DNA from 3 places in the Streptomyces sp. NPDC057486 genome. Region 2 is predicted to be linked to each of the others. Evidence: riboswitches for the same ligand, from Rfam matches in the RefSeq annotation. Region 2 holds a riboswitch; each other region holds the start of a gene.
What was found. A riboswitch is a leader RNA that binds a small molecule or an ion and turns the genes downstream of it on or off. The one in region 2 is predicted to bind thiamine pyrophosphate.

Region 1 (7,311 bases), on a different contig from region 2:
AGGCCGCCTGGCTGCTCAACGGCGGCCAGAAGAACGACATGGAGCGACTCCAGGACCACCACCTCCAGTGGATGTCCCGCCTCGACGCGGTCGTCGAGGAGGACGGGCATCTGCTGATGCACTCCGACACGACGGCGTACCTCGACTACGGCTCCACCATCGAGGACGTCAATGACACCGTGCACGCCATTCTCACGCGTAACGACGCAGACGAGTGCTGGGACCTCTTCCGCAAGCTCACCAAGCGGTTCGCCTTCCGCGACGAGTCGGGTCCGCAGGCAGTCCAGGAGCTGATGGCGGCCTACGGCGGACAGCGCATCGTCCATGGTCACAGCCCCATTCCGTATCTCCTCGGCGAGGTCGGCTCGGAGGACGGCGAGGACAGCTCCGGCCCCGTGGTGGAGGGCCCGCACGTGTACGCGGACGGGCTGGCGATCGCCATGGACGGCGGCGTGACCATGGCCGGAAAGCTACTGGTCGTCCAGCTGCCGTTGCATGACTGACGGTCTTCGGGGAAGACGCATCCACAACCTGACCACGCCGAACACTGGGCCTATTTACGGAAACCCCCTGTCACCCCGTGCCGTGGGCGCTCTACCATCGGCGTATCAGTAGCAGGCTCTCCTCCGTTTCCGCCCAACTGCCCGGCCAAAGCGGGTAGTCAGGCCCAACGGAGCATCGGGGGATGCACATGAACAGCGCTCCGCACCTGCTGGCCGAGGACCGACCCGAGTACGAGCGGATCCTCGGTGACGCGCTACGGCACGCTCACGAACGACCGGATCTCGCCGGAGTCGGCGAACGGCTCAACGCGGAACAGCTGCGCACCATGGCACTGAACGCCACGGCGCTGATCACCACGGCGGCGGCCACCGAGTACGACCACTATGTGAAGGCCCGCGAAGAGCTGCGCGGACCGGCCGCCGACTCCGCCCAGGGCTCGGGCCTCGGCTCCGACGCGGACGATCCGGACCGGCCGGGCGCCGGCATAGGGGCGGTCGTCACGGTCCTGGCGCCGATGCTCGCGGGCACCGCCGCACTGATCTTCCTGCTGGTCGGATACCTGCTGAAGATGCTCAGCCGACCCCCCTCGTTCGCCGACACCATGGTCGCCGCCGGGTGGTTCTTCGCGGCAGTCACTGCGGCCGCGATACTGGCCGCCGCCGTCGGACTGCTCATTACGGCGCTGCGCAACGGATCGACCGCGCTGCCCGCCGAGGACGCCGAGGACGAGCTGCCGGAGGAGGTGGCGCGCGCCAGGGAGGCCTGGCGTCATGCGCTGCTGGAGCGCGGCATCCTGCCGTTCCTGCGCGACGCACTCGCCGATCCCACCGCACGTGCCGCATCGCGCGCACCGCAACCGTCGGCCAACCGAATCCCGAAGATCGGCTACAGCAGACCGGACTTCACGGGGCCGGACGACGGGCCGGCGGCAGGCCCCCGCCCGTCGTTCACGAGCCCGGACTTCACCAGCCCGGAATTCGGCGGCCCGGAACACGAACCGGACTGACCGGGCGCCGCGACCCGGTCTGCCTCGTGGACACCGCGCACGAAGAGCTCTACAACGTGCACCTTCGCCACAGTGACCCACCGCACCGGGCTCCAGTGGCCTGCCGTTCTCCCGGCCGCACGGCTGCGGCGTCGGCGACGCAGCCGGTGGTGCCGTCCGTGCTGAATCCATGCGCCTCGCCGTCCCCGAGCAGCCGGACATCGTCATCCGTACCCAGGGCCGTCTCCCAGGACATGACAGGAGCGTCACTCACCTCTGCGCCTCCCCATCCGGCCCGGCACACGCGGGAACCGTGACGGCTACCACCGACAGCCGGCGGGTGGCCGGTGGAGCGGCCCGCGGCTCCCCCGGTGGTCTCCGGGGGCCGCGGGCCGTTCCGGTACGGCCACTCAGTCGGTGAGCGGGAGGTACACCCGGTTGCCGGCGGCCGCGAACTCCGCCGACTTCTTCATCATGCCCTCGGCGATCTCGGCCTCGGTCGCCGCGGGCTCGTCGCCGCCGAACTGCTCCGAGATGCTTCGGCTGATCTTCATCGAGCAGAACTTCGGGCCGCACATCGAACAGAAGTGGGCCGTCTTCGCCGGCTCGGCCGGCAGCGTCTCGTCGTGGAACTCCCGCGCGGTGTCCGGGTCGAGTGCCAGGTTGAACTGGTCCTCCCAGCGGAACTCGAACCGCGCGTCCGACAGTGCGTCGTCCCAGTCCTGCGCCCCCGGGTGCCCCTTGGCGAGGTCCGCGGCGTGGGCCGCGATCTTGTAGGTGATGACGCCCGTCTTCACGTCGTCCCGGTTGGGCAGGCCCAGGTGCTCCTTGGGCGTCACGTAACAGAGCATCGCCGTCCCCCACCAGGCGATCATCGCCGCGCCGATGCCCGAGGTGATGTGGTCGTACGCAGGGGCGATATCGGTGGTCAGCGGGCCGAGCGTGTAGAACGGCGCCTCCTCGCAGATCTCCTGCTGGAGGTCGATGTTCTCCTTGATCTTGTGCATCGGGACATGGCCCGGGCCCTCGATCATGGTCTGGACGCCGAACCGCTTGGCGACCGAGTTGAGCTCGCCCAGCGTGCGCAGTTCCGCGAACTGCGCCTCGTCGTTGGCATCGGCGATCGAACCGGGGCGCAGTCCGTCGCCCAGCGAATACGTCACGTCGTACGTCGCGAGGATCTCGCAGAGCTCCTCGAAGTTCTCGTACAGGAACGATTCCTTGTGGTGCGCCAGGCACCACGCGGCCATGATCGACCCACCGCGGGATACGATCCCGGTCTTGCGCCGGGCGGTGAGCGGGACATACGGCAGCCGCACGCCGGCGTGGACCGTCATGTAGTCGACGCCCTGCTCGGCCTGCTCGATCACGGTGTCCTTGTAGATCTCCCAGGTCAGTTCCTCCGCCCTGCCGTCGACCTTTTCGAGGGCCTGGTAGAGGGGCACGGTGCCGATCGGCACGGGGGAGTTGCGGAGCACCCACTCACGGGTGGTGTGAATATTGCGGCCGGTGGAGAGGTCCATGACCGTGTCGGCGCCCCATCGCGTCGCCCAGGTCATCTTCTCGACCTCCTCCTCGATGGAGGAAGTGACCGCGGAGTTGCCGATGTTGGCGTTGACCTTCACCAGGAACCGCTTGCCGATGATCATCGGCTCGATCTCCGGGTGGTTGACGTTGGCCGGCAGGACCGCCCGGCCCGCCGCGATCTCCTCGCGTACGACCTCGGGTTCGACGTTCTCCCGGATCGCCACGTACTCCATCTCCGGGGTGATCTCGCCCCGGCGGGCATACGCGAGCTGGGTGACGGGCTGCCCGTCACGGCTGCGGCGCGGCTGACGCGGACGGCCGGGGAAGACGGCGTCGAGGTTACGCAGTCCGCCGCGCGGCGAGGTGTGCTTGAGCCCGTCGTCCTCGGGGCGGACGGGGCGGCCCGCGTACTCCTCGGTGTCGCCACGGGCAATGATCCAGTTCTCGCGCAGGGGTGCGAGACCGCGACGTACGTCGGTTTCGGTGGCGGGATCGGTGTACGGCCCCGACGTGTCGTACAGCGTCACGTCCTTGCCGTTGGTGAGGTGCACCTTTCGCACCGGCACCTGGAGGTCCGGGCGCGGGCCCTGGACGTATCCCTTGTGCCAGCCGATGGACTTTCCGGCCTCGTCGCTCTGATTCGAGGCAGGCGTGCGTGCGTCCGATGTGGTCATGAGACCTACTCCCTACGCCGGCATTACCCGGTAACAGGTTCGGCGGTCGGCGCAGCCTGTCCCGTACGGATGTACGGATATCAGCGCCCTCTCAGCCCGGTGCTCCGAGCTCCCGCGTGTGCAAAGGTGCCACCACGCTAGCGCCTGTTCCGGCGTGCTGGACAGAGGGCCTGTAGCTTCTTGCGATGATCGCCCGGTGACGTCCCTCCAGAGCCCCCCCGAATCACAGGACCATCAGCACGGGCATTCGCACAGCCATGGCCCCGCTGCACCGGTCTCCAAACATCTGCGCAAGGTCATCGCGGCCGTGCTGATCCCCTTCGCCACGGCGGTCGTCGTCGGCCTGATGGTCCTCTGGCCGGGCGGTGCACCCGCGCACGAGCGCACCGGTGTCGGTTTCGACCGGCAGACCCAGCAGGGCAAGGTGGTGAGCGTCGACAAGGTCGACTGCAAGGACGTGAACGCCGCGCAGACACCGGTCACGGGCGGCACCACCACGCCATCGGGGGGCGCGGGCGCCGGCCAGGAACCAGGTCTGTGCGAGAAGGCCACGGTCGAGGTGACGACCGGGCACGACAAGGGGCGCACGTTCGTCGAGATCGTTCAGCCCGATGCCCCCCGGCAGCTGCGCGAGGGTCAGGGGGTGGTCGTGGCGTACGCCCCGGACGCGCCCCATGACCTGCAGTACTCCGTGACGGATGTGGACCGGAAGTTCCCGATGGCACTGCTGGCCGGGATCTTCGCTCTCGCAGTGGTCGTCGTCGGCAGAATGCGTGGGTTGATGGCGCTGGTCGCGCTCGCCGTGTCGTTCGCCGTACTGACCCTGTTCATCCTCCCCGCGATCCTGCAAGGGTCGAATCCGCTGCTCGTCGCAGTCATCGGGGCCAGCGCGATCATGCTCATCGCGCTCTACATGTGCCACGGTCTGACCGCCCGTACCTCGGTCGCGGTCATCGGCACGCTGATCTCACTGCTGCTGATCGGGCTGCTCGGTTCGCTCTTCATCGGCTGGGCGAGCCTGACCGGGAACACCGACGACAACACCGGTCTGATCCACGGCCTCTACCCGCACATCGACATGAGCGGCCTGCTGCTGGCCGGCGTCATCATCGGTTCGCTCGGTGTGCTCGACGACGTGACGGTCACCCAGACATCGGCGGTCTGGGAGCTGCACCAGGCGGACCCGGCCATGGGTGCGCGAAAGCTGTACCGGGCAGGGATCAGGATCGGTCGCGACCACATCGCCTCGGTGGTCAATACGCTGGTACTCGCCTACGCGGGCGCCGCGCTTCCCCTCCTGCTGCTGTTCTCGATCGCGCAGAGCAGCGTGGGGGCGGTGGCCAACAGCGAGTTGGTGGCGGAGGAGATCGTCCGGACGCTGGTCGGCTCGATCGGACTGGTCGCCTCGGTGCCGGTGACTACGGCGCTCGCGGCACTGGTCGTCTCCGCGGACCGCACAGGGCTCGGCGCGGAAGCAGGAGCTTCGGCACCCGTGCGGGGCGGGAGGGGCCGGCGTCGCAGGGCGAGGCATTGAGCACCTCGACGCGGAGCACATATCACCCGTTCGGCAGATACGACGTTCGATCGGCCGGTGGGCCGTGCACGCAGTCTTCCTCAGCCGGCGTTCTGTTCCTTGGCCAGGATCCGGCCCAGCGCCTCTTCCAGGCTGCCCTCGAAGTCACTCAGCGTGCACTCCTGCCCGAGGGGCACGAGCTTGTCCGTGCGGTCGAGAAACGCGACGAGTGGCGCTGTACCGGCCCTGAACAGGGCGCGATCCGTCCCGACCTGCAGCCGGATGTGGACGTCGGAGAGCCCCTCGGGCTCCGTGGGACTGATGTGCACATCGCCGTCGCCGCTGGGGCTGTTGAGGCCGTCCAGCAACAGCTCGCGGCCGAAAGCCCAGGTGACAGGGGCGTCGCCGGGCAGGTGGAAGGTCATCCGGATCGCATACGGATCGCCCACCTCGTACCGGAGTTCCACCGGGATACGGAATGAGAGCTCCTCGGAAACGAGAAAACTCATCATGACCTCAGCTTGAACCGACTCGCGCATCGTCCAACCCCGCAGTAGATGAATCTGGCCAGGAACGATCCCCCCTGGCCCTATTGACGCCATCGTGGTGCACGCGATAGCAGATCACAAGGAGTGATTTTTCAGATACTGATAGAGAACACGAACGAACGCAAGAGGCTCGCCACTTCACTTCGTAGTCGTTCGACTGCGGGGAGCAATCGATCTTCTTGGTCGAGTGGCATGGAAATCGCCATGGCGGCTGCAGTGAATCCGGCCGTGATCGGGATGGCCGCGCAGACCGTCCCCAGGGCGTACTCCTGTCGTTCGATGACAGGTTCCATTCGCTCCAGCGACCTCAAGCGCTCAAGAAGCGCCGGTCGGTCCCGCAACGAGTAGCGGGTGCGCGGCTGCACGGGGTGACGGTCCAGATGGTCCTCACGGGCCTTCTCGTCGAGCCGGCTGAGCAGACACTGGCCGAGCGCATGAGCATGCCCGGTCTCCCGGAACGAGGCCCACTCGTCCACCGTGGGTGCCGGGGGGGCGTCGGCGACCGCGATGAGTTCGATCTCACCCTCGCGGTAGACGGCGCAGTAGACCGGCGCGCCGATGATGTCGCGCCAGCGGGCCAGCGACTGGGTCATTCTGCTGCGACGATTCTGCAGACAGCCGTCGTCGACGAGCCGCTCAGCCGCAGTACCGAAGAGGAAGACGCCGTTCTCGCGGCGCAGGTAGCCCTCGTGAGTGAGGGTGCGCAGCAAGTGATAGGCGGTAGGAAGTGGAAGTCCTGCTTCCCGTGCGAGCTGCTTCGCGGGCGCCCCGTCCCGATGGGCGCCCACAGCCTCCAACAGCCTCAACGCCCGCTGAACCGAACCGATCAACGTCGGAACAGCGGTGCTCGATGCCGTGGTCAAAAGTCACCCCCAGGCATGGCGACGGGCGGTCGGCCCGTCCGTGGGGGCCGCCCCCACGGTCCTACCGCAAACCTGAGGTCCGGAGCCCGGACGTACGCGCAATCCACTGGTCACAGTGGTGACGGACAGTTAATTCCCAGGTGGCGGCAGCGGACAGCCACTGTATCGGCCGTGTAAGCAGGGGGCGTCTTTTCGTCCTGCGCTTAGCCCAGCTGGGCTAATTGCCCGACTGGTGACCGCCCGCCCCTACCAGTCGCCGCGCGAGGACGAGGAGGACATGAACTTCCGTACGACGAAAACGAGGCCACCGACCAGGATGACGAAGACCAGGACCTTGAAGAGCAGACCGATCACGAACCCGATCACGCTGGCGATCAGACCGCCGAACACCACGATCGCGATGACGGGCACCGCGACCCACTTCACCCACCAGGGCATCCCCGCGAATATCTCCCGCACAGCCATCGTCCCTACCTCATTCCTGTGAGTACCTGACTCGATGCTAGAGGCGCGGGGGCCGTCGGCGGGGGCTCCGGAGCCCTTGATCTCCCCTGACCGAACCCCGAGGAATCCCTGAGGGACGGTCTCAGCTCTCAGGCGGAGAGAAGACCACCATGACCCGCAGATCCTCGGTGATGTGGTGGAACTTGTGGGCCACCCCGGCCGGCACGTACACCACGCTTCCCCTGCCCACCTG
Region 2 (7,311 bases):
AGGAGCGTCGTCGCGACTACATCAAGGTCGCGAAGACGAAGGCCGAGGACTCCAAGATCTCGATCCGGGCCGTCCGCCGCAAGGCGAAGGAGACCCTGGACAAGCTGGTCAAGGACAAGGAGTCCGGCGAGGACGAGGTGCGCCGCGCCGAGAAGGAGCTCGACGACACCACTGCGAAGTACGTCGCGCAGGTCGACGAGCTGCTCAAGCACAAGGAAGCCGAGCTGCTCGAAGTCTGATGAACGACTCTTCCTGGGGCGCCGCGCAGGGAGCCGGCTACGGGGGTACGCCCGAGATGAGGGCTGCCCCCGCGGGGCCTGCATACGATGTGCATGACGTCCAGCACACTCGGCCCATGCCCATCGTGCCGGACGTTCCCGACGCAGGTAGAGACGCTGACGACCGTGACGACCGGAACGGGGGAGCCGCCGGCCGGCGCGGCGTTCCCCCGTACCGTGACGAGAAGCCGCAGGAGACCATGTCCACCGCGCCGCCGCCCCCGCAGAAGAAACGTGCGGGTCGTGACCTGCGAGCCGCCATAGGGGTCGGTGTGGGGCTCGGGGCCGTCATCGTCGCCTCGCTCTTCATCGTGAAGGCCGTTTTCATCGGCGTGATAGCGGTCGCCGTCGTCGTCGGCCTCTGGGAGCTCACCTCCCGGCTGCAGGAGCGCAAGGGCATCAAGGCACCGCTCGTACCGCTCGCGATCGGCGGCGCGGCGATGGTCGTGGCCGGCTACATGCGCGGAGCCGAGGGCGCCTGGGTCGCCATGGCGCTGACCGCCCTGGCGGTGCTGGTCTGGCGGATGGCCGAGCCGCCCGAGGGATACCTCAGGGACGTCACGGCCGGTGTCTTCGCCGCGTTCTACGTACCCTTCCTGGCCACGTTCGTCGCGATGCTGCTGAGCGCGGACGACGGGCCGCAGCGAGTCCTCACCTTCCTCCTGCTGACCGTGGTCAGCGACACGGGCGCGTACGCCGTCGGCTGGCGCTTCGGCAAGCACAAGCTCGCGCCGCGGATCAGCCCCGGGAAGACCCGCGAGGGACTGTTCGGAGCCGTCGCCTTCGCGATGGTCGCCGGCGCGCTGTGCATGGAGTTCCTGATCGATGACGGCACGTGGTGGCAGGGTCTGCTGCTCGGCCTGGCCGTCGCTGCCAGCGCAACCCTCGGCGACCTGGGCGAGTCCATGATCAAGCGGGATCTCGGGATCAAGGACATGGGCACGCTGCTGCCCGGTCACGGCGGGATCATGGACCGACTGGATTCGCTGCTGCCGACCGCTCCGGTGGTCTGGCTCCTGCTGGTGCTTTTCGTCGGCTCCGGCTGAGAAGTCGGGCCGCCACCGTCCCGACCTGCGTTTCTCCATGTGAGGGTCCGTTGTCCACAGGACGGCGGGCCCTCACTCGTCTGTCCGCGACGCACAGTCGCGCCACCAACCTGTCCGGACAGTCCCTCAGGTCGCGCCGTACTCGTGTGGTCGGCCGCCCTGCCACTCCACCCACCGGGGGTCGTCCAGCACGTCATCGGCGTCCGGCAGGCCGGCGCGGCGGAGGAACTCGACCACGTCGGCGTCGCTGCGGGCGAGGCCCGCGGTCCGAGCGCGGATCGTCACTCGACGGCCACCCGCTCCTGCTGCTCGGTGCACGACGATCGGTGCGTCGCGCGTGTCCTCGGGGTCCGGCAGCTCGCGGCTCAAAGCACTCCTCGCTCTCTTGGCTCTGTCGGGTCGGCAGTACGGGCACGGGCGGGTGCCGATGGAGGCAGGGCGGGTACCCCTGTGTGCCTCAGCCCGGCATTTCTCCGGTTCGGCATGGCGCGACCGGTTCGCCCAGCTGGTACGTCTGGCACTCGCGAACGATGCGCGGGCGATCCGGGCGAGAGCAGTTTTCGGACACATATTCGATTCTAGGGTGCGGTGGGTCGTTGTGCGCACCACCTGTCTGTGGTGCGATCGGTCACTGTCCTGCGCGCGGCCGGGCCGTCCGTGGGTCGTCAAAAGGCCGTCGACGTCGACTGACGACGGCCGACGTCGACCGGGCTCGTGGGCCCCTCGTCCCTCCTGGGCCGGTGGAGGCCTCTACCGCCACGGCGTGTCTGCGACACTGGACGGACCATGCCTAAGCCCGGAGAACTCACTTTCGTCGCGCCCCGCGGAGCCAAGAAGCCACCGCGGCACCTCGCCGACCTCACGCCCGCCGAGCGCAAGGAAGCCGTCGCCGCGATCGGCGAGAAGCCGTTCCGCGCGCAGCAGCTGTCGCAGCACTACTTCGCGCGGTACGCGCACGACCCGGCCGAGTGGACCAACATCCCGGCCGGTTCGCGGGACAAGCTCGCCGAGGCGATGTTCCCCGACCTGATGTCCGTGGTCCGGCACATCAGCTGCGATGACGACACCACCCGTAAGACGCTGTGGAAGCTGCACGACGGGACGCTGGTCGAGTCCGTCCTGATGCGCTACCCGGAGCGGGTGACCATGTGCATCTCGTCGCAGGCCGGATGCGGGATGAACTGCCCGTTCTGCGCGACGGGGCAGGCCGGTCTGGACCGCAACCTGTCGACCGCCGAGATCGTCCACCAGATCGTGGACGGCATGCGGGCGTTGCGTGACGGAGAGGTTCCGGGCGGGCCCGCGCGGCTCTCCAACATCGTCTTCATGGGCATGGGCGAGCCGCTCGCCAACTACAAGAGGGTGGTCGGCGCGATTCGCCGGCTGACCGACCCGGAGCCGGACGGTCTCGGTCTCTCGCAGCGCGGCATCACCGTCTCCACCGTGGGCCTGGTGCCGGCCATGCTGCGCTTTGCCGACGAGGGCTTCAAGTGCCGTCTCGCCGTCTCGCTGCACGCGCCGGACGACGAGTTGCGGGACACGCTCGTGCCGGTGAACACGCGCTGGAAGGTACGCGAGGTGCTGGACGCGGCGTGGGAGTACGCGGAGAAGTCCGGCCGCCGGATCTCCATCGAGTACGCGCTGATCCGCGACATCAACGACCAGGCCTGGCGCGGTGACCTGCTCGGCCGGCTCCTCAAGGGCAAGCGGGTCCATGTGAACCTGATCCCGCTCAACCCGACGCCCGGCTCGAAGTGGACCGCCTCCCGGCCCGAGGACGAGAAGGCGTTCGTCGACGCGATCGCGTCCCACGGAGTGCCCGTCACCGTGCGGGACACCCGCGGCCAGGAGATCGACGGGGCCTGCGGGCAGTTGGCGGCATCCGAGCGCTGAGGCCGAAAGGGCCCGTGTAACCTGGGCCGGAAATCAACTTCATATTCCGACAGGGGAGCGCCACAGCGCTGAGAGTGCGGCACCGAGGACAGGTTGGCCGCAGACCCTCTGAACCTCGCCCGGGTCATTCCGGGTAGGAAGTTCGGTCATCAACTCATGCTGTTGCGCCCTGCCCGCTTCCACAGGGGCAGGGCCGCGTCTCTTCCTGGTCAAAACCCAGGAGGAATTCATAATGAGCACCACCCGCACCACGCGTGGGACCAAGCGGCTCGCGGCGACGGCCGTCGCCGCCGCGCTCGGCGTCACGGCACTTGCCGGCTGCGGCAGTTCCGACGACTCGGCCTCGGGGGCCGGCGACACCAAGGGCTCCGGTTCGAAGACCGTGACCCTTGTCAGCCACGACTCGTTCAACGCCTCCAAGGACGTACTGAAGGCGTTCACGCAGGAGACCGGCTACACGGTCAAGGTGCTGAAGAGCGGTGACGCAGGCGCCGCTCTCAACCAGGAGATCCTGACCAAGGGTTCCCCGCGCGGTGATGTGTTCTTCGGCGTCGACAACACGCTGCTCTCCCGCGCCCTCGACAACGGACTGTTCACTCCGTACGAGGCGAAGGGCATCGACCGGGTCTCGGCCGACTCCCAGCTGGACGCGGCCAAGCACCGGGTCACCCCGATCGACACCGGTGACATCTGTATCAACTACGACAAGAAGTACTTCGCCGACAAGAAGCTCGCGCCGCCGAAGACCTTCGACGACCTGGCGAAGCCCGCGTACAAGAACCTTCTCGTCACGGAGAACGCCGCGACCTCGTCGCCCGGTCTCGGCTTCCTCCTCGGCACCGTGGCCACCTACGGCGAGAGCGGATACCAGGACTACTGGAAGAAGCTGAAGAGCAACGGCGTGAAGGTGGTCGACGGCTGGGAGCAGGCGTACAACGAGGAGTTCTCCGGGTCCGCGGGCGGCAAGAAGGCCAAGGCGGACCGGCCGCTCGTCGTCTCGTACGCCTCCAGCCCGCCGGTCGAGGTGCTCTATGCGAAGCCGCAGCCGAGCGAGGCTCCGACCGGCGTCGCGACCGGGACGTGCTTCCGTCAGATCGAGTTCGCCGGTCTGCTGAACGGCGCGAAGAACGAGGCGGGCGGCAAGGCGCTGCTGGACTTCCTGATCAGCAAGAAGTTCCAGGAGGACATGCCGCTCAACATGTTCGTGAACCCGGTCACCAAGGACGCGAAGCTGCCGGAGCTCTTCACGGAGTTCGGCGCGACGGTCGACAGGCCCGCCACAGTGGCCCCGGACGCCATCGCCAAGAACCGTGAGCAGTGGGTCCAGTCGTGGTCCTCGCTCGTAGTGAAGTAGCGAAGACTCCCGTACGCGGTCCGGGCGCGGGCGGGAAGGGCTCGCGCGACCGGACCCGGCTGGCGGCCCCCCGGCGCGCAGGGGCGTGGCGGGGGAGCGTGGTGCGGCTCGGTCTGATGGCCGTGCCCGTCGCGTTCTTCGCGCTGTTCTTCGCCCGTCCCGTCGTCGCGATCGTCGGCCGCGGGCTGAAGGCCGACGGCGCCTGGCAGTTCAGCCGGATCGGCGAGGTGCTGACCAGGCCGGACATCCTCGACGTCCTCTGGTTCACCACCTGGCAGGCCCTCGCGTCGACCGCGCTGACCCTGCTGATCGCGCTGCCCGGCGCGTATGTCTTCGCCCGCTTCGACTTCCCCGGCAAGGAGGTGCTGCGGGCGGTCGTCACCGTGCCGTTCGTTCTGCCGACCGTCGTCGTGGGGACGGCCTTTCTGGCGTTGCTGGGGCGCGGCGGTTTCCTCGACGAACTGGCGGGTGTGCGTCTCGACACCACGGTGTGGGCGATCCTGCTCGCCCATGTCTTCTTCAACTACGCGGTCGTCGTGCGGACCGTCGGCGGGCTGTGGTCGCAGCTCGACCCGCGGCAGGAGGAGGCTGCCCGCGTGCTGGGCGCCGGGCGGTTCGCGGCATGGCGGCGGGTCACTCTGCCGGCCCTCGCGCCCGCAGTGGCCGCCGCCGGGCTGATGGTCTTCCTCTTCACGTTCACCTCCTTCGGGGTGGTGCAGATCCTCGGCGGTCCGGCCTACTCCACGCTGGAGGTCGAGATCTACCGGCAGACCGCCCAGCTCCTCGACCTTCCGACGGCCGCCGTGCTGACGCTGGTCCAGTTCGCCGCGGTCGGCGCGATCCTGGCCGTGCACGCGTGGACCGTGCGGCGCAGGGAAACGGCGCTGAAGCTGGTCGATCCTGCGCAGACCTCCCGCAGGCCGCGCGGCACCGGGCAGTGGGCGCTGCTCGGTGGGGTCCTGCTGACCGTGCTGGTGCTGATCCTGCTGCCGCTCGGTGTGCTCGTGGAGCGTTCGCTGGACGCCCCCGGCGGCTACGGCTTCGGCTACTACCGCGCCCTGCAGTCCGTGGAGGCGAGCGGCAGCACGTTCCTGGTCGCGCCTCTCGAAGCGATCGGGAACTCACTGCGGTACGCGCTGGTCGCGACTGCGATCGCGCTGCTCGTCGGCGGGCTCGCGGCGGCCGCGCTGACGCTCCCCCGGTCTCGAACGGACTCGGCCGGGGGGAACCCCCTGGCCGGGCGGCTGGTCCGCGGTTTCGACGCGCTGCTGATGCTGCCTCTCGGGGTGTCCGCCGTCACCGTCGGCTTCGGCTTTCTGATCACCCTGGACAAGCCCCCGCTGGATCTGAGGACTTCGTGGATCCTGGTGCCGCTTGCCCAGGCGCTGGTCGGCGTTCCCTTCGTCGTACGGACGATGCTGCCGGTCCTGCGGGCGGTGGACGGGCGGCTCCGGGAGGCGGCGGCGGTGCTCGGGGCGTCGCCGCTGCGGGCCTGGCGCGAGGTCGATCTGCCGCTGGTGCGAAGAGCGGTGCTGGTCGCGGCGGGCTTCGCGTTCGCCGTGTCGCTCGGCGAGTTCGGGGCGACGGTGTTCATCGCGCGGGCCGACAACCCGACTTTGCCGGTCGCCGTGGCGCGGCTGCTGGGACGGTCCGGGGAGCTCAACTACGGGCAGGCGATGGCGCTCAGCACGATTCTGATGCTGGTGTGCGCGGTGTCGCTGCTGCTGCTCGAACGTATCCGCCCGGACCGGTCCGGGGAGTTCTGACGATGCTCGGGGTGTTCTGGACATGCTGACACTGGAATCCGCCACTGTCCGCTTCGGGAAGCGGGCGGCGCTCGACGCGGTGGATCTGAAGGTTGCGGACCACGAGATCGTCTGTGTCCTGGGGCCCAGCGGCAGCGGCAAGTCGACCCTGCTGCGCGTGGTCGCCGGACTGCACCCGCCGGACGGCGGCAGGGTGCTCCTCGACGGCGTCGACCAGACCGGGGTGCCGGTGCACCGGCGCGGTCTCGGCCTGATGTTCCAGGATCATCAGCTCTTTCCGCACCGGGATGTCGGCGCCAACGTCGCCTTCGGGCTGCGCATGCACGGCGTCACACGCGGCGACCAGGACCGCAGGGTCGCCGAACTTCTCGAACTGGTGGGTCTGCCCGGCGCCGAGCGGCGGGCCGTCGCCGCACTGTCCGGCGGAGAACAGCAGCGCGTCGCCCTCGCGCGGGCGCTCGCCCCGCGGCCGAAGCTGCTGATGCTGGACGAGCCGCTCGGCCAGCTGGACCGCAGTCTGCGCGAACGCCTCGTCGTCGAACTGCGCACCCTGTTCGCCCGGTTGGGGACGACGGTACTCGCCGTCACCCACGACCAGGGCGAGGCCTTCGCCCTCGCCGACCGGGTCGTCGTGATGCGCGAGGGGCGGATCGCCCAGGCGGGCACCCCGCTGGAGGTCTGGCAGCGCCCCGCCTCCGCGTTCGTCGCCCGGTTCCTCGGCTTCGACAACGTGGTGGACGCGACGGTGACCGGCGCGGCGGCCGGTACGGCGTGGGGGAAGGTGCCGGTGCCGGACGGCTCGCCGCAGGGTCCGTGCGCTCTGCTGGTGCGTCCGGCGGGCGTACGGCTCGGATCCCCGGAGTCCGGGCTGCGCTGCACGGTCGGCGCGCGCACCTTCCGGGGCAACCATGTCGCCGTGACCCTCCACCCCGAGAGCGGTCCGGTCCTGGAGGCGGAGTGCCCTCTGCGGGACA
Region 3 (7,311 bases), on a different contig from region 2:
CAGGTCGGCCGGGGTGACGCCGCCGATGGCCACGGCGGGCAGGCCGCTGAGCCGGGCGAGGCGGGCGAAGCCGGCATGGCCGAGTGGGGCCGGGGCGTCCGCCTTGGTCCGGGTCGCGTGCAGTGCGCCGATGCCGACGTGGTGGACGCGTGCCGGATCCTCGGCGGCGGCGCGCAGTTGATCGGGGGTGGCCGCGCTCAGGCCCAGCACCGCGTGCTCCCCGATCATGTCGCGCACGGCGGCCGGCGGTAGATCCGACTGGCCGACGTGAACCCCCGTCACGCGTGCGCCGGCGGCTCGGGCCGCCAGGTACACGTCCACCCGGTCGTTGACGATCAGCGTCACTCGTTCGGGCAGGACGTCGGCCACCTCCAGCACCGTACGCAGGAACCCCCTCCCGGTGGCGTGCTTCTCCCGGATCTGCACGGCAGTGACGCCTCCGGCCACTGCCAGGGCGACGGTGTCGGCCACGCTCCGGCCGCGGGCCGTGCACTGGGCCGTGTCCGTAACCAGGTAGACCGACAGATCCACCGGTGTCGTGGTCACGAGAGAGCCGCCCGCTCGGCGAGGTCCGCTGCCCCCAGCGCGGCGAGCGCGTCCAGGAACGCGACGGCGAAGCTGCCGGGGCCGGAGGCCTCCTTCGCGGCCGGTTCGGCGGCGACCGTGTACGCGGCGACGGCGGCCACCACCGCGGCGAACCGGTCCTCGTCGACTGCTGCGAAGGCTGCCATCACCGCACCCAGCGCGCAGCCGCCACCTGTCACCCGGGTCAACAGGGCGTCCCCGTTGGCGATCCGGGCGCTGCGAACCCCGTCGGTGACGAAGTCCACGGGTCCGGAGACGGCGACCACACAGTCGGCTGTACGGGCCAGCTCGCGTGCTGATTCCTCGGCGGCCTCGACGCCGTGGGAGGAGTCCACGCCGCGGCCGCCGTCGCACGCGCCCGCGAGCGCGATGATCTCGGACGCGTTGCCCCGGATCACCGTCGGTCGCAGCTCCAGGAGCTCGCGTGCCAGCGCGGTGCGCACCGGTAGCGCGCCGACCGCCACCGGGTCGAGGACCCACGGGGTACCGGCCGACGTCGCTGCCCGCGCGGCCTCGACCATGGCGGAGCGCTGCTCCGCATGCGGGGTGCCGAGATTGATCAGGACACCCGAGGCGATCCGGGCGAACGGGCCGGCCTCCTGCGGAATGTCGACCATGGCCGGTGAGGCGCCCAGCGCCAGCAGGACGTTGGCGGTGAAGCCCGTGACCACCGAGTTGGTCAGGCACTGAACCAGAGGGGAGTCCGCCCGGACGCGGGCGAGGGCCTGCGGGGCGAAGGCGGTGTGATCGGCGGATGTCGGGGGCATGGGATATCGCTCCGTGGGGGGGAGGGGAGGGGGTGTTCGGACGCCGGGGCCGGCGGCAGGTCAGTCCTGCGGGCGGGGGCGCAGCCGCAGCGGCGCGTAGACGGCGAGCGCGACGAGGAACGCCACGTAGTACGAGAGGTCGGCGCCGTGCAGGGCGGCCGCCACCGGACCCACGTACAGACTGGTGTCCATGAACGGCACGGCCGCGGCGAAGGCGACGGCGAAGGCCAGCAACGGGGCCCATCCGGACTGCGGCCGGGCGGTCTCGGCGGCGAGGTCGATCGCGGCGCCGCCCCGTGCTCGGGCCCGTGCGAGCCAGTCGACGATGACGATCGCCACGAACCCGGGAATCCAGTAACCGACGAACAGCAGCACGTTCTGGAAGCGGGCAGTGGTGTCGGCAGCGTGCATCCACAGCACCAGGGGGAAGCCGAGCACGGCGGCGAGGGCGGCGGCCGCCGGGCGCGGGAGGCGCACTCCGACGGTCTGCAGGGCCAAGGAACCGCTGTAGTCGTTCATGGCGTTGCTGCAGAGGGCCGCCAGTGCCACGGCGAGCAGTCCGAACGCACCCAGCGCGCCACCGCCCAGCAGCTTGTCCACACCCGCGGCGGTCTGGTCCGTCAGTACGGACGCGCCCAACAACCCGAGGGCCTGTACCGCCACGAAGGACACCACAAGGCCCAGCAGCGTGAACCAGAACATGCGTGGGCGTGAGGCGGTGCGTGGCAGATAGCGGCTGAAGTCGCTGGCGTACGGAGCCCAGGACAGAGTCAGGCTCAGCGCGATGGTACTGGTCAGGACGAACGCGCCGGCCTGGTCGGCGCCGTGGGCGGTGCCCGAGCCGACCGGGTGGACACCGTCGAGCAACCGCCAGGCGATCAGTGCGAACGCGGCCGCGAGCACGAAGGTCATGACGATCTGAAGCCGGTGGATGGCCTCGTAGCCCAGCACACCGAGGGCGCCTTGGGCCACCATCATGGCCAGGACGCCGAGCCAGAACGGCCAGCCGCACAGTCGCGCGAGCGCGTCCCCGCCGAACAGCCCGATCAGCGCGTCCCAGGCGACCGAGGACAGCCACTGCAGAATGCCGGGTACCGTGACGGCCCGGCCGAAGGCGAGCCGGGCCAGCGGCAGTTGCCCGGCGCCGGTCTGGCTCCCCCAGGTACCCAGGTAGGCGGTGGGCACCGCGCCGAGCACGGTGCCCAGCACGACGGCGACGAGCGCGGTGGCGAAGTCCAGGCCGAGGGCGATGCCGACAGTGCCGGTGAACACACCGGTCATGGTCAGGTTGGGAGCGAACCACACGGTGAACAGGCGCCCGGGACCGCCGTAGCGGTTGCTCTCGGGGACCGGCTCGATGCCGTGCGTCTCGACGCGGAGGTCGCCGGGGGCCGCCGGCATCCGCCCGTCGAAGACGGTCTGCCGGCCGTCGGCGGGCAGCCCGCCGGAAACATGCGTCAAAGGCATGGAAGACATCCCTCCGCCAGTACGAACTGGTTCAGGTTCGACGGGTGTGATCTCAGCCCTCGGGTGGGGCACCCCGTGTCCGGTACGACGGACAGACTAGCCCCATCCCTGTGAACACCTGTGCGCAGGAGTGCGTGGCAACGACGCGGTGGGTTCGTCCGTGGCGCCGATGCACGGTCGGCTCACGGAGGCCTCTGCCGGAGCGTCACAACGCCGGAGCCGGCGCTTCGACAGGAGAAAGAGCCTGCTCGGCCCATATGGTCTTGCCGTCGCGGTCGTAGCGGGCGCCCCAACGGGAGGCGAGCTGGGCCACCAGGAACAGGCCGCGGCCGCCCTCGTCCCCGGTGCGTGCGCGGCGCAGATGCGGGGCGCTGAGGCTGCCGTCGGAGACTTCGCAGATGAGGGCTGCGGCGCGGATGAGACGCAGGGCGATGGGGCCGTGCGCGTGCCTGATGGCGTTGGTGACCAGCTCACTGACCATCAGCTCGGTGGTGAAAGTGAGTGGTTCCAAGCCCCACGTGGCGAGCTGACGGGTAGTGAGGTTGCGGGCGTGGGCGACCTCCGCGGGGTCGACCGGCAGTTCCCAGGAGACGACCCGGCCCGCTTCCAGCACACGGGTGCGGGCAAGCAGCAGGGCAGCGTCATCGGATCGGTGCTCCGACAGCAGGGAGGCCACTACGGCATCGCAGAGCTGTTCGAGCGGTCGGGTGGGGCCGGCCATGGTGCGGGACAGCCGGTCGAGCCCGGCGTCGACATCCCGGCCGGGTGCTTCGATGAGGCCGTCCGTGTAGAGCGCCAGGACAGAGCTGTCCGCGAGACGGCGTTCAGCGGTTTCGAAGGGGAGACCGCCCAGCCCCAGGGGCGGTCCGGGCGGGATGTCGTCGAGGATCTCCACCGCGCCGTCGGGCTGCACCAGGACGGGTGGCGGATGACCGGCGCGCGCGAACGCGCAGATGCGCGAGACGGGGTCGTAGACGGAGTACAGACACGTGGCGCCCTCGCAGTCGGGATCCTCCTCGATGAGACGGATGACGAGGTCGTCGAGCTGGGTGAGGACCTCGTCGGGAGGGAGGTCGAGGTCGGCCAGTGTATGGACGGCGGTGCGCAGCCGCCCCATGACGGCCGCCGCGTGCAGGCCGTGGCCGGTGACGTCTCCGACGACCAGGGCGACGCGGGCTCCCGACAGGGGCAGGACGTCGAACCAGTCCCCGCCCGCTCCGGCGTGCGCGGCGGCCGGCAGATACCGGTGGGCGGTCTCGACGGCGGGGAAATCGGGTAGATCGTGCGGCAGCAGGCTGTGCTGCAGGGCCAGGGCGGTGTTGTGCTCGCGGGTGTAGCGGCGGGCGTTGTCGATGCATACCGCGGCGCGGGACGAGAAGTCCTCGGCGAGGGACAGGTCCCCTTCGTCGTAGGGCCGAGGATCCCGGTTGCGGCCGAAGGTGGCAACGCCCAGCGTGATGCCGCGAGCCCGCAGCGGCACCACCATGTACGAGTGGAAACGGAACCTGCGGATCTTCTCGGCCCGCCGGGTGTCATGGACGAACCACTCGTCGGGGTCCAGTTTCCGCACCAGGACCGATTGCCCGGTGGCCAGGCTCCGGACCTGTGGAGTGCCCGGGTGGAACGCCACTGCCTCGCCCACCACGAACACGGCCTCCGGGGCGTGGTCGCGGATGGAGCGGAGTCCCGATCGGCGCGCACGCACCCCTCCTGCCACCGGCCCGGGGGCCGGTTCCTCGCCCCGCACCGTTGCCTCCAGCAGGTCGATGGCGACGAAGTCCGCGAGTCCGGGAACTGCCGCGTCGGCCAGTTCCTGCGCCGTGCGCTTCACGTCCAGCGTGGTGCCGATGCGCACGCCGGCCTCGGTCAGCAGCGCCAGCCGCTGCTGGGCCTGATAGCCGTCGGTGATGTCGACGTACATCTGGCACATGCCCAGGACGCGGTCGGCCGGGTCTGTCAGCCGGAAGGAGGAGGCGGAAAACACGTGGTCGCGGTCCGGATCGGACGCAAGCCGGCTGTGCACCTGGAAGTCGACCACCGGCTCGCCGGTGTCCCGCACCCGGCTCAGGACCCGGTCGATCGTCGGGGCCGAGTCCGGTGAGTCATCGCCGATGCGACGGCCGATGAGCCGTTCGGCGGGCAGGCCGGTCACGCGCTCCGTCGCGGCGTTCACCCACAGGTACCGCAGCTCGGTGTCCATGACGGTCACCGGGATCGGGGACTGGCTGAAGAGCGCCTCCAGGATCGCGCGGTCGACCTCCTCCCGCTCCACCGCCCGCGCGTCGGCGGCCCTGACGGACCAGCCGGCCCGGCCCTCCTTGCTGAGCAGCGGCCGCACGCGCACCGCCACCGACACCTCGTGCCCGTCGCGGTGCCTCATGCCCAGTACGCCGTCCCAGCTCTGCCCGGCCGTATGCCGTGCCTGGGCAGCCACTGCCGTTTCCCGGTCCGCCCGGGCGGTCAGCAGATCCACCGCCGGCTTTCCGCAGACGTCTTCCGCGGGGTATCCAAGAAGTGCTTCCGCCTGCGGGCTCCACAGGATGATCGCGCCGTTGTCCGCCACGTATGCGATGGCCGTGCACGCCCCCGACAAAGGGCCTCCCGACCCTGCGTCGAGGCCCCCGGAATCCTTGGGCACGCGCACCGGCACCACCTCGTCCCAGGCCTCTCCCTGCCCATGATAGAGACCGGGGTGGTGCCCGACTTCTTGAGCGCGCCGCGCCCTGGGGCGTGTGTCGGAAGTGCCGCCCGCCCCGCGACGCCCGGCACGCACGCTCGCTGCGTTGTCGGGCCCGCCCGAGTACGTCCGGTACGAGGACGGCCCTCCGCCTTGCGATCGCACGCACCGGATGCCGCCGGGCCCGCCCTTCGGGCGGACGGCGGGACTTCCGACACACGCCCTGGTGGAACGCCGGACCGGCGCTCGTGCGGCAGTGCACCTCAGCCGGCACGGCCGACCGCGCCCGGACGCCGTCCGGGACGTACGGATGCATCCTCGGGTCGTCGCCGAAGGGCGTCATCTCCGGCGGCGTGGCCGTCAGGGGGCGCGGCGACGGCGAGGAGGAGCCGCCGGCAGCAGGGGCAGTACTGCTTTGCGGACGTGGCGTGTCAGTGCGGCATGTCGGACAGAGCCGTGGCGATGGTGGTGACCTGGGCAGGTTCGACGACCATCAGGAGCACGGTTCCTCCGCGCACATCGGCCTCGGCCACCGGGCGGAAGCCCCCGGCGGCGTACTGCTCCTGAGCAGCGGTGTCCTCGTCGGCGGGCGCCGTCATGATGCGGCGGCAGGACGGATCCGCGGCGAAGAGGGCGGCGACCAGGGAGGCGAGCAGCGCGGTGGTGTCCGGGCCGTCGGCGGCCGACGGGGGCTGCGGCTCCGTGGTGACCAGTTCCAGCAGCAGATCGTGTGCGCCTACCGGGTAGCAGCCGCGCAGCGGATGGTGCAGCACCCGATGGATCGTCACGCGCGCGACCGGCGGCTCGTCGTGGCCGGTGCTCGCGGTGTACGCGCGGACGGTGCCTGCCGGGGCCGGGCCGAACGGGGCGGTGTCGGAAACGGGCTCGGACCCGGTGGGGCGCAGTGACCATCCGGCGATGTGACCGGGGAGCGCCGGTACGGGCAGCGGGCGGTGGCCGACGGTGGTGAGTGTCATGGGCGCGACCCTTCGTGGTGGGGGGATCCCGGCGTGCGGCGGGCCCGGGACGGCCCCGGGCCGGGGGAGTTGCCCGCCCGTCCCTCGGTCGGGGGAGACGGGCGGGCCGTGGCCCGGGGGAGGAGGGGTCCGGGCCGGTCGGTGGGTGCCGGGGGACGGATCAGGCGCCGGTCGGCCCGGCCCGGTGGGTGACGATGTCCCGTACCTGGCCCTTGACCAGCTTGCCGCTTGCGTTGCGCGGCAGTTCGGGGGCGAGGACCACCCGCGTGGGCAGCTTGTAGCGGGCGAGCCGGCCGGAACCGAAGTCGCGTACTTCCTGGAGCGTCGGCTCGACCCCCGGCTCGCAGGTGAGTACGGCGACGACGGTCTCGCCCCACTTCGGGTCGGGGATGCCGACGACCGCCACCTCGTGGACTCCGGGGAAGGAGCTCAGGACCCGCTCGACCTCGGCGGGATAGACGTTCTCCCCGCCGCTGATGATCATGTCCTTGAGCCGGTCGACGACGTAGTAGTGGCCGTCCTCGTCGCGATAGCCGATGTCTCCGCTGTGGAACCAGCCCGCGTCGTCGAAAGCCTCCCGGGTCGCCTGCTGGTTGTTCCAGTAGCCGGCGACGACGTTGGGACCGCGCACGCAGATCTCACCGCGCACATGGGGCTCGTCGACGACGCCGCCCCCACCGGGGACCATCAGGCAGACCTCGGTGTACGGCATCGGAAGACCGGCCGAACCGGCCTTCTCCAGGGTGCGCGCGGCCGGCAGATATGTGGCGAACGGTGCCGTCTCGGTGAGCCCCCACGCCTGCTGCAGCAGCACCCCGTGCGACTCCGCGTAGTCCCG

Region 1: it holds a riboswitch for thiamine pyrophosphate, as region 2 does, so the genes downstream of both, thiC (phosphomethylpyrimidine synthase ThiC) here and ACFU6I_RS29645 (thiamine ABC transporter substrate binding subunit) in region 2, are expected to answer to the same signal.
Region 3: it holds a riboswitch for thiamine pyrophosphate, as region 2 does, so the genes downstream of both, ACFU6I_RS08970 (purine-cytosine permease family protein) here and ACFU6I_RS29645 (thiamine ABC transporter substrate binding subunit) in region 2, are expected to answer to the same signal.

The regions. Positions count from the first base shown of each region.
Region 1 covers NZ_JBHVEE010000027.1:68,418-75,728, forward strand. The annotation lists gene ACFU6I_RS15585 (metallophosphoesterase) at 1-503, shown strand, start outside; gene ACFU6I_RS15590 (hypothetical protein) at 686-1,510, shown strand; gene ACFU6I_RS15595 (DUF4241 domain-containing protein) at 1,560-1,793, opposite strand; gene thiC (phosphomethylpyrimidine synthase ThiC) at 1,900-3,690, opposite strand; TPP riboswitch at 3,683-3,816, opposite strand; gene ACFU6I_RS15605 (YibE/F family protein) at 3,887-5,224, shown strand; gene ACFU6I_RS15610 (SsgA family sporulation/cell division regulator) at 5,305-5,742, opposite strand; gene ACFU6I_RS15615 (IclR family transcriptional regulator) at 5,844-6,614, opposite strand; gene ACFU6I_RS15620 (DUF5326 family protein) at 6,861-7,073, opposite strand; gene ACFU6I_RS15625 (cupin domain-containing protein) at 7,201-7,311, opposite strand, start outside.
Region 2 covers NZ_JBHVEE010000075.1:30,636-37,946, forward strand. The annotation lists gene frr (ribosome recycling factor) at 1-239, shown strand, start outside; gene ACFU6I_RS29630 (phosphatidate cytidylyltransferase) at 239-1,324, shown strand; gene ACFU6I_RS29635 (hypothetical protein) at 1,451-1,693, opposite strand; gene rlmN (23S rRNA (adenine(2503)-C(2))-methyltransferase RlmN) at 2,111-3,217, shown strand; TPP riboswitch at 3,259-3,375, shown strand; gene ACFU6I_RS29645 (thiamine ABC transporter substrate binding subunit) at 3,450-4,571, shown strand; gene ACFU6I_RS29650 (ABC transporter permease) at 4,688-6,337, shown strand; gene ACFU6I_RS29655 (ABC transporter ATP-binding protein) at 6,360-7,311, shown strand, end outside.
Region 3 covers NZ_JBHVEE010000012.1:77,520-84,830, reverse strand. The annotation lists gene thiE (thiamine phosphate synthase) at 1-546, opposite strand, end outside; gene thiM (hydroxyethylthiazole kinase) at 543-1,352, opposite strand; gene ACFU6I_RS08970 (purine-cytosine permease family protein) at 1,413-2,819, opposite strand; TPP riboswitch at 2,811-2,905, opposite strand; gene ACFU6I_RS08965 (SpoIIE family protein phosphatase) at 3,025-5,457, opposite strand; gene ACFU6I_RS08960 (GNAT family N-acetyltransferase) at 5,928-6,473, opposite strand; gene ACFU6I_RS08955 (long-chain fatty acid--CoA ligase) at 6,634-7,311, opposite strand, start outside.